DNA from 2 places in the Paenibacillus ilasis genome. Region 1 is predicted to be linked to the other one. Evidence: predicted binding sites of a transcription regulator. Region 1 holds the regulator's gene; the other holds the start of a gene.
What was found. The regulator LexA, encoded in region 1, represses DNA repair genes until DNA is damaged. The targets are predictions, from matches to a motif close to CGAACATATGTTCG.

Region 1 (4,698 bases):
ATTCATCATACGCGAGAATACCCAGTTGCCTGCTTTCCCCTTGCCTTGGATCACGACGGAACCCGAAGCCAATTTGATCTTCTCGATATCCGATACAGCCAAACGACGTTCCCGATTGAACTTCATCGTGGAAACGGAAGCACGCTCAATCTTCAAATAAGGTTTGCGTAGGAAAATCATGAGCGCTAACAGGATATACAAGCTGACACCAACCCAATTCAACACGTCATTGCTTCCGCCGGCTGCCTGGGATGTCGCCGTTCCGAGAAGCGCATACAAACCAGCCAGTGCAACGAGTACTAACGGAAGAACATACTTACGCCCCTTAAACACGTCATGCTTATCATTGACGGCAGAGCCTTGGTATGAGGTCAGTCCCTGCTTTTTACGCTGCTTGTTCAGCTGTGACATATTTTTGTTGACTTTTCTTTCCCATGATCGTGACATATAGTTCCCCCTGAACTCAATTTCAAAATATTACCAATCCATATATAAACTTGGGGTAACCGTATTCGATTCCACGAATAATCGGCACCCCAAGTATTATAATTCTATCCATCTATCTGGTCATGAATCCACTGTTGTAGATCCATGCGACAGTTGATCGACTAATGCTTTAATCGCGGGCCGCCTTTTTGTTCATTTTCATCAACCCATTCGATCGAATCCAGCTGTTGTCTAAAATTACTGCGAATATTATTAAGGTATATTTCCCGAAGCTCAGCCCGTTCTTTGAGCTCTTCCGGGGTCAATCCCTCACTCTTCTGTTTTCTTGCTAGTACATTGATGCGTTCAACCAAAGTATCGATGTCCATGACTTCTCCTCCAATTCCGATATCATGTATAACTTAAACATGTGAAAAAGAGCTTGTCAAGGCAACAGCACCCTTGCAAACTCTTATTAAGAACAAATATGAACATATGATGCCATAAATGGGTTCCTCTATGTTAAGAAATCAATAGTCGTCTATTATAAACACGCTTATACTGCGTGAAATCACTTCGTTAGGCAAGCTTAGAAATATAAAGCGAGAAGTAGGGACATATATAAGGAAAGGTTTGCTCTTAGCGTCGTCCAATTACCAGACCGGTAAAGACAACACCTCTCCGGCCTGTATATCCGGACCTTTCAATCCGTTAATTCTTCGGATGCTATCCAGATAGACTCTCGTATCCATATCTGCCGGTTTATGAAGGGAAGCAATTCGCCACAAACTATCACCATATTGAACAATAACCTGCTTCTCCCCAGTGGGCTTGTCCATCCCCCCGGCAAAAACGGAATATGCTCCTGTCCAAAATGAAGCTACGATCAAGAGGATGAATAAAAGCTTTATAAATGGAATGGATGCCATTCTGGACTTCAATTGATTGCTCCAAGTCTCCGAGGAATTCTTCGTTTGCACTGGAACGTTCTCATAAATGCTGCGGTATGTACTGTATTTCAACATGGAATCATCATCTCCCAAACAAGTGTTCTCTTATGGATTTATATTAACACGAACACCTGTTTGATTCAATACCCAAAAGAACATTTGTTCTATTTTTATTTAGAACTTATGTTTGTACGAACGGAAGTTCTATGTTATAATTTTCCCAAACGTTACTAAATGGGGTTGATACGGCATGTCGAAAATATCCAGCCGCCAGCTGGCGATCTTAGAGTTTATCCGCAACGAAGTTCGTAGCAAGGGTTACCCGCCTTCTGTCCGGGAAATCGGCGAGGCTGTCGGACTAGCCTCCAGTTCAACGGTCCATGGACATCTAGACCGTCTGGAGAAGAAAGGCCTCATTCGCCGTGACCCTACGAAACCAAGAGCCATCGAGCTCCTTGGCCAAGAAGAGTCCGATAGCGCGAACCTGTTTACCCACACCATTGCCAGAGTGCCTGTTGTCGGTAAAGTCACTGCAGGTGTTCCTATTACAGCCATGGAGAACATTGAAGATTATTTTCCGCTCCCGCAGCATTATGTAGGCGACGATAAGGTGTTCATGTTGTCGGTTGTCGGTGACAGTATGATCGAAGCTGGCATTCACAGCGGCGACTATGTCATTGTTCGCCAGCAGCAAACTGCAGACAATGGCGACATTGTTGTAGCGATGACCGAAGAAGACGAAGCAACGGTAAAGACCTTCTACAAGGAGAAGGATCATGTACGATTGCAACCGGAGAATCCTACCTACGAGCCACTGCGCCTCAACCATGTTACGATTCTCGGTAAAGTAATCGGACTCTTCAGGGACGTCCACTAATTTCATATATCTATGAATATAAGAGGTTACCTCCCTTAATTGGATGGTAACCTCTTTACTTGTTTTATTTAACTCGCAGGGGATTTCATTGTATTGCCTTGGACTAGTACCATAGCATTTTGCCTAAGATCCAGCCGATACGTTCGCGTGAGTTTAAAGTCTGAACCTTCTCCGCCAGGCCCCTCCGTGGACTCTAGAACAAGCTTATTATCTTTCACCATAGGAATCGTGCCTGGTCTGTAATAGGAAGTGTCGGATACCATCATTTCTTCCTGGAACCGGAGCTGCACTGCATGACCCGTTTCATGATCAACGGCGAATGCGTAGATTTCTATCCCATGGCAATCCTTATATTGCGGTGCAAGTATAAATACATCAGCATCCTGAAACGGCAAACGAATCATATCGACTGCTGCAGAGGTCGGTTGAATAAAAGTAATGTCCTCCAGCGTGGCGACTTCACCCGTAACGCCATGAGAAGGATATCGTACGCTGTAGTTTCCGGTAAACGACAGGTCGGTTTCGAGGCCGAAGCAGCTCGGTGCTCCCAATGTCGTTATTTTTTCCTTTTCTACAGCAACCACACTCAACCTTCCCCTATCTGTTACGCCTTGTGCTCGGATCGTCTCTTCCGTACCATGAGGTAAAGTCCCTGCTCTCTGTTGTTCCTCTCTGCCAAAAGGCAATTGAAAGGCAATTAAAATAGTCAGAAGCATTAATCCTCCAGCAAATCCAACTTGTAAGTGCTTCCGACGTTTAGGCTTGCTGTCGGTGAAAATCACGGACCTATGCACGTTTTTTTTCATTTCGGATGTGAACTTTTCATCTGAAAAGGGAGCGTTTTTAGCCCGGGAATACCATTCTGGTTTATCCTCATTCATCGCCATTCTCCTTCAACAGGTTCTGTACTTTTTTCCTTGCTCGATACAGTCTTGATTTTACGGTACCCGCTGCTAGGTTAAGGAACTCCGCAATCTGATTTATTGACATCTCATAGTAAAGATCCAGGATCAACACCTCCCTGAACTTCCTGGGTAAGGTCATAATCATGGCCCATATTTCATTGGTATACTGCCCATCCAAATACTCTACTTCCGCCGACCGGCTTGAGGCATCTGTGAGCAGCTTGTCCTTGAGGGTCACCTTCCGAAAGAAAAAAGTTTGTTTATATCGAAACGCGGTATGTCTTGTAATTGTAAGCAGCCACGTTTTTAGCGTCGCCCGACCGCGAAAGGTATGTATGCCAAAATAAGCTTTAATAAACACCTCTTGAGCAATATCGTCAGCCAGTGCTTGCTGTTTGGTCAGAAAATAAGCGTAATTCCAGATATCATTTCCGTATAAGTTCATGATTTTATCCAGTGTCTGTGTGTCCATCACCGTCATCTGCTTCAAGTATTCCAGCTCCAACCGATTCACCTCGTCTAATTAGAGTCATGGAAGTGAGCAAAGGTTCCCTTTTTTCGAAAAATAAAAAAAGAATCTCCCCTTTTATGGAGGGCGATTCTGTATTAGCTGCATTCCATGAACGGTTCTACAAAACCATAAACCAAAATCTATTGCCATTGCTATGAAACTAACGGAGCCTCTTCCCAGGCCTGTTTAAATTGAGAACCGAATCTTCGAATGGATTCTTTGTCGGACGTTAACTGAAAATCCTGTTCAGACCCGTAAAAACGCAACTGATATATTCCTTTTCGATCCATCTGTTCCCAGCTCAGATGGTATAAATGTTTTTCAAAAGATATAAATAAGCCGTCTAATTTAAAACCATTTAAATACTCAAGCGGAAATTCAGCAGTTACCGAAACAAAGTTCCTTATTGTCATATTGGTCCACCCAAAATTCAAATCATAAATGATTCGGTTAGCTTGAAAGAACTTAAAATTGATCTGGCATCCTTCATCCTCACCAGCAATACGAGATATAAACGCGAACGCCGCCCGAGTTCCTTTCTCTTCGCGGTCGCTTAGAGTTGCCATTTACGAGCCTCCTTCGTTGTTCCACTTACCAGCTTTTCACCTACTCACTAATTTTATTTGAAAGCCGACTAATATGCCATAAGTCCTGTTGGATCAATTTCATTGGAAAAACAAAAAAACCCTCACGCCTTACGGCGCGAGGGATTCCTCTATTAATACATGGTAATGTACTGATCGCGTTCCCATTGGTGAACTTGCGTTCTATACATATCCCACTCGATTTCTTTCAGTTCATAGAAGTGAGCCAGCGCATGATCACCGAGTGCATCGGAAATGACTTCGCTGCGGATCAATTCGTTAAGAGCTTCTTTCAGGTTTGCCGGCAAGCTAGGGATGCCTTCCTCAATGCGCTCTTCTTCCGTCATCACATAGATGTTACGGTCAATTGGAGCCGGGAGCGACAGCTCGCGCTTAACGCCGTCCAAACCTGCTTTCAGCATGACAGCCAGAGCCAGATACGGGT
Region 2 (4,698 bases), 3.4 Mb from region 1:
GGCTGCTGCAATACGCCGAGAGCCATCGTGCTGAGGCGATATGGAATACGCTTCATACCGACCTGAAGAAAGAACAGCTGGCCTGGCTTAGCCAGCCGCTTTCGGTTCAGGTCACATTTCTCGAGTGGAGTCAGGATGGCATGATGCGCCATCCCAAACTCGTATCGATTGAGGGGGTGTAAACAATATGGCTCGTACCGTCAAAGGCACCCTGACGATCGAGGGACAGGAGATTCAAATTACGAATCCCGACAAACCACTATGGCCTGAAGTCGGCATTACCAAAGCGATGTATCTGCAAAAGCTTGCGGCCATCTCCCCGTTCCTGCTCCGATACTGCCGGGGAAGGCTGCTCACGACCATCCGGTATCCGCACGGGGCCGAAGGCGAATCCTTCTATCAGAAAAATGCGCCGGAGCCGCTGCCGCCTTTTGTTCAGACCTATGTCCACGAAAATATTAACTACGTGCTGTTGAACGGACTGCCGGAGCTGCTCTGGCTGGGGAATCTGGCTGCGCTTGAGTTTCACCCTTCCCTGCATCTGGCAGGCAGCACTCTGCCCTGCGAATGGATGATTGATCTGGATCCTACGCTGCCGGAGGAGCCACGGATCATGGAAGCGACCGCGATTGTAGGGGACGTGCTGAGCTCCTTGGGCCTGTCCTCCGTCCCAAAAACCTCAGGCGCTACCGGGGTGCAGATCATCGTTCCGATTCCGGAAGGCATTACGTTCGATGAACTTCGTACGGTCGGCCAATTCGTGGGGCAATATGTAACCGAGAAGTTCCCTAAGCTGTTCACCATCGAACGGCTTAAAAAAAATCGCGGCGATAAGATCTACTTCGATTATCTTCAGCATTACAGCGGAAGGACACTCGCTGCTCCATATACCCCGCGGGCCCGGCGGCTTGGGACCGTCTCCACACCGCTCACTTGGGACGAGGTCCGTCAGGATGTTTCTCCCACGGAATTTCATCTGCTGAACATTGAAGAACGGCTAAAAGAGAAGGGCGACCTGCTTCAGAGCCTGCCTCCCCAACCGATAGAGAACGTCATCCGACATCTGAAGCCCCAAGGAAAGGGATCGTCAAAAAGGAAAGGATAACTGCTCAATATCCGGCATAAGCTCCTTGCCGGAGACTGGCGCTGCCGGTTGAGGCAGCTTCCTTGGCTGTGCAGGAGCAGCCAGGTCCCGGACTGAACGAAGATGATCGCGAGCGCCTTCCTGCGTCTCGTTCTCTTGAGAAGTCCCGCTTGCAATCGTCCCGGATTCACTCACTATGGCAGTAGATGCCCCCGTGGTCAGTCCATTCAGCTCATATTCGTTCAGCAGCCTGGCCGCCATCGATTTGAAGGAACGTACGTAATGCTCTTCGGCATATGCGCCCTGTCCATATAACTCGCGGTAAGGCTGTACCACTTCGGGAAACTGGTGTTTAAGTGTTTCGATATACCATTTCTTCACGTCACGCGACAGTCTCAGTAACGAGATCATCGCAAAAGAAACACCCCTCACCTTCGCCTGCGACAAAAGATCCCTCAGTTCCGACTCCTTATCCGTCAAAAAGGGCAGCACAGGCGCCACAAACAAGCCCGTTCGTATGCCTGCAGCCGATAATCGGTGGATCGTATCGAGCCTGCCCTCCGGATGAGGCGATGCCGGCTCCAGCTTCCGGATGATGTCCCCATTCAGCGTGTTGAGACTGATGTTAACGGACACATTCTCCATCCGGGTCAATATGTCCAAATCCCTGAGCACGAGCGGAGAACGCGTTGTAATGCTCGTGGAGATGCGGTATTTAGCGAGCAGCTTCAGGCACTCCCGCGTAATCCCCTCCTTGCCCTCGATCGGCTGATACGGATCGGTTGCCGTTCCGATCGTAACCTGTCCAATCGATCTGCGCATCGCTTCAATATCATGATCAAACTTCCTCGCCGCACTCGATAACTGCTTCTCCAGCGCTTCGGCTGCATTCGACTTCATAAAGATATGATGCTGAAACTCATCTTCCGCCCCCATACCGATAAAGGATTGAAAAGCGCGGGCATAGCAAAAGCTGCATCCATGCCCGCATCCGCGGTACGGATTAATGGACCAATCGAAGGGCATCCTCTCTTCCTTTACTCTGTTTAAAGTCTGTTTGGTCGTTACCCGTTCATATAACGTACGAGCCACTCCTCTTCCTCCCCTCTGATCCTGTATTATTACTGTATTTTGAACTATTATTATTTTAACAAACATATGTTCTTATTATAAGTGGGTTTTACTGGATTTTCAAATTAACCTCCAGCAACGCTTCATCATAATATGTTGAACTTGGTCCAATTCCGCTTTATAATTAATATATATCATGTGATATATATCGATTGTTCTACATATAATTAATCCAAGGAGTTGCAGACAGCCATGGCACCGAAAACGAAGTTCACCAAACAAGATATCGTGCTAGCCGCATTTGACATTGCCAAGACCGATGGAATCGAGTCCATTACGATTCGTAAAGTAGCTGAACGTCTGGGCAGCTCCATCGCGCCGATCTATGTCAATTTCAACGATGCTGAAGAACTGGTTCAACAGGTCGTCGAAAAGGCCTTCCAGGTGGCCAGAGGATTGATTACAGAGCAGCAATCCGGGCAGCCGTTCCGGGATATCGGCATGGCAAGTCTCCGGTTCGCCAAGGAATACCCTGTACTCTACCGGGATTTGATTATGAAGAACAATCCCCATATGAAGAATACCCCGGAACAAATTCGTGAGGTTATCGTGTTGATGAAGCAGGACCCGGAGCTTTCGGGATTTTCTGATCAGGAGCTGCAATCTATTTTATTGAAAATGCAAACCTTTCAGACAGGTCTCTGTGTCATGCTAGCCAATGATTTATTCACGGAGAGTATGGATGACATCAAGATGATCCATATGATGGACGAAGCCGCTGAAGATTTCATACGTGCCGCTCGTTTGCGGAAACAGCAGGAGAAGTGAAGCTGTATAAGGCATCGATAAATAACAATCTGTGGGAGGTATATGGAGAATGGGAAGATACCTGGAGCAGTCGCTTCTGGATGAATGCTTGGCTCGGCTCGCTAATAAAAGGAATGTGTTTAGCACGGTTTTATGCGTTGAGGACCAGATGCAATCCCTTTCCCTTGTCAGCAGCGGCGGGGAGATGCAGACCGAGGACCGCTATTTCATTGCCAGCGTGACCAAATTGTACGTGACAGCTGTACTTTTGAAATTACGGGCGGAGCAGCGGATTGGGCTCGATGATCCAATCGGCAGGTACCTTTCAAAAGAGATCATGGCGGGACTCCATATGATGGAGAACAGGGATTACACCGAAGAAATCACGGTCAAACAGTTAATGTCCAATACGTCAGGCATCCCGGACTATTTTTCCGGGGACGTCTTCTCGGATCTCATTGCCGGGCATGATCAGGCTTGGAGTCTGGACAAAACATTGGATGCAGCCAGACGGCTAAAGCCCAAATTCAAACCTGGCCAAAGAAATAAAGCCCAATATTCCGACACCAACTACAGGCTGCTTGGACAAATAATCGAGAATATCAAGGGCGAATCCATTCAGAACGTATTCAAGGAGTACATCTTCGACAAGCTGAATCTGACACAAACGTATTTTTTCGATGATCCCGAGGATACCAGCACCGTTCCTTTCTATTTTAAGAAAAAGCGTTTGGACCTTCCTTTGTACATGGCGTCCATCGGAGCGGAAGGCGGCATTGTCTCAACGGCAAGGGAAACGATGATGTTCCTGCGCTCCTTTTTTAACGGGGATTTGTTTCCGATCAGCGATTTGGATGAGCTCCAGAGGCAATGGAATTTTCTATGGGCACCTGGACCCTTTTTCTATGGCATCGGCATTTCAAGACAGCCGCTCTCTCCATTCGGCCTAGGGCGAGGACTTATCGGTCACTGGGGGCAATCCGGCGCATTTGCCTTCCATCACCCCGAATCAGGACTCTATTTCACCGGAACCGTGAACCAGGCCGTGGGTCAATCCGCGGCAGTGCAGGCGATGACAAGAATCATTCGTCAATATGGGCGAGAGAAGAAGGCGCTTCGCCTGCACGCAGATGCCCCTTAAACAAAAAAATGTTCCACCCGTGTTAACTCTCAACATGGGTGGAACATAACACTTCATGGTTATTAGTGAATGGCTTTCTTCTTAAAGCGGCCGCCCTTCACATCATGGATGTTCCCGATGGCGACAAAAGCCTGGGAGTCCCAATCTTCCACGATCGATTTGAGTTTCGCTTCTTCCAGACGGGTAATGACAACAAAGATAACCTTCTTGCTGTCCCCGGAATAAGCGCCCTCACCATCCAGATAGGTTACGCCGCGTCCCAAACGTTGGGTCAACGCATCACCGATCTCCTTATGCTTATCACTGATAATCCAAACCGATTTGGATTGATCAATGCCTTCGATTGTAATGTCAATCAGTTTAAACGCCAGGTAATAAGCAATCAACGAGTACATGGCATGATCCCAACCGAAAATAAATCCTGCGCTGCCAAGAATAAATACGTTAATGAACATCACGATTTCGCCGACGGAGAACGGTGTCTTCTTGTTGATCAGAATGGCTACGATTTCCGTTCCGTCCAAGGAGCCGCCGGACCGGATAACAAGACCAACCCCGATACCAAGCAGAACGCCGCCGAACACGGCCGCAAGCA

Region 2: the regulator LexA is predicted to act here: its motif matches at 2,236-2,249, upstream of ACETK5_RS01010 (SPL family radical SAM protein).

What each region holds. Positions count from the first base shown of each region.
Region 1 is NZ_JBHDJG010000001.1:3,565,101-3,569,798, forward strand. It holds gene ACETK5_RS15975 (hypothetical protein) at 1-447, opposite strand, end outside; gene ACETK5_RS15980 (DUF896 domain-containing protein) at 609-815, opposite strand; gene ACETK5_RS15985 (LysM peptidoglycan-binding domain-containing protein) at 1,080-1,451, opposite strand; gene lexA (transcriptional repressor LexA) at 1,627-2,253, shown strand; gene ACETK5_RS15995 (hypothetical protein) at 2,322-3,134, opposite strand; gene ACETK5_RS16000 (RNA polymerase sigma factor) at 3,127-3,672, opposite strand; gene ACETK5_RS16005 (hypothetical protein) at 3,822-4,235, opposite strand; gene glnA (type I glutamate--ammonia ligase) at 4,388-4,698, opposite strand, start outside.
Region 2 is NZ_JBHDJG010000001.1:175,894-180,591, reverse strand. It holds gene ACETK5_RS01020 (ATP-dependent DNA ligase) at 1-182, shown strand, start outside; gene ligD (non-homologous end-joining DNA ligase) at 188-1,105, shown strand; gene ACETK5_RS01010 (SPL family radical SAM protein) at 1,088-2,176, opposite strand; gene ACETK5_RS01005 (TetR/AcrR family transcriptional regulator) at 2,408-2,983, shown strand; gene ACETK5_RS01000 (serine hydrolase domain-containing protein) at 3,033-4,103, shown strand; gene ACETK5_RS00995 (YitT family protein) at 4,166-4,698, opposite strand, start outside.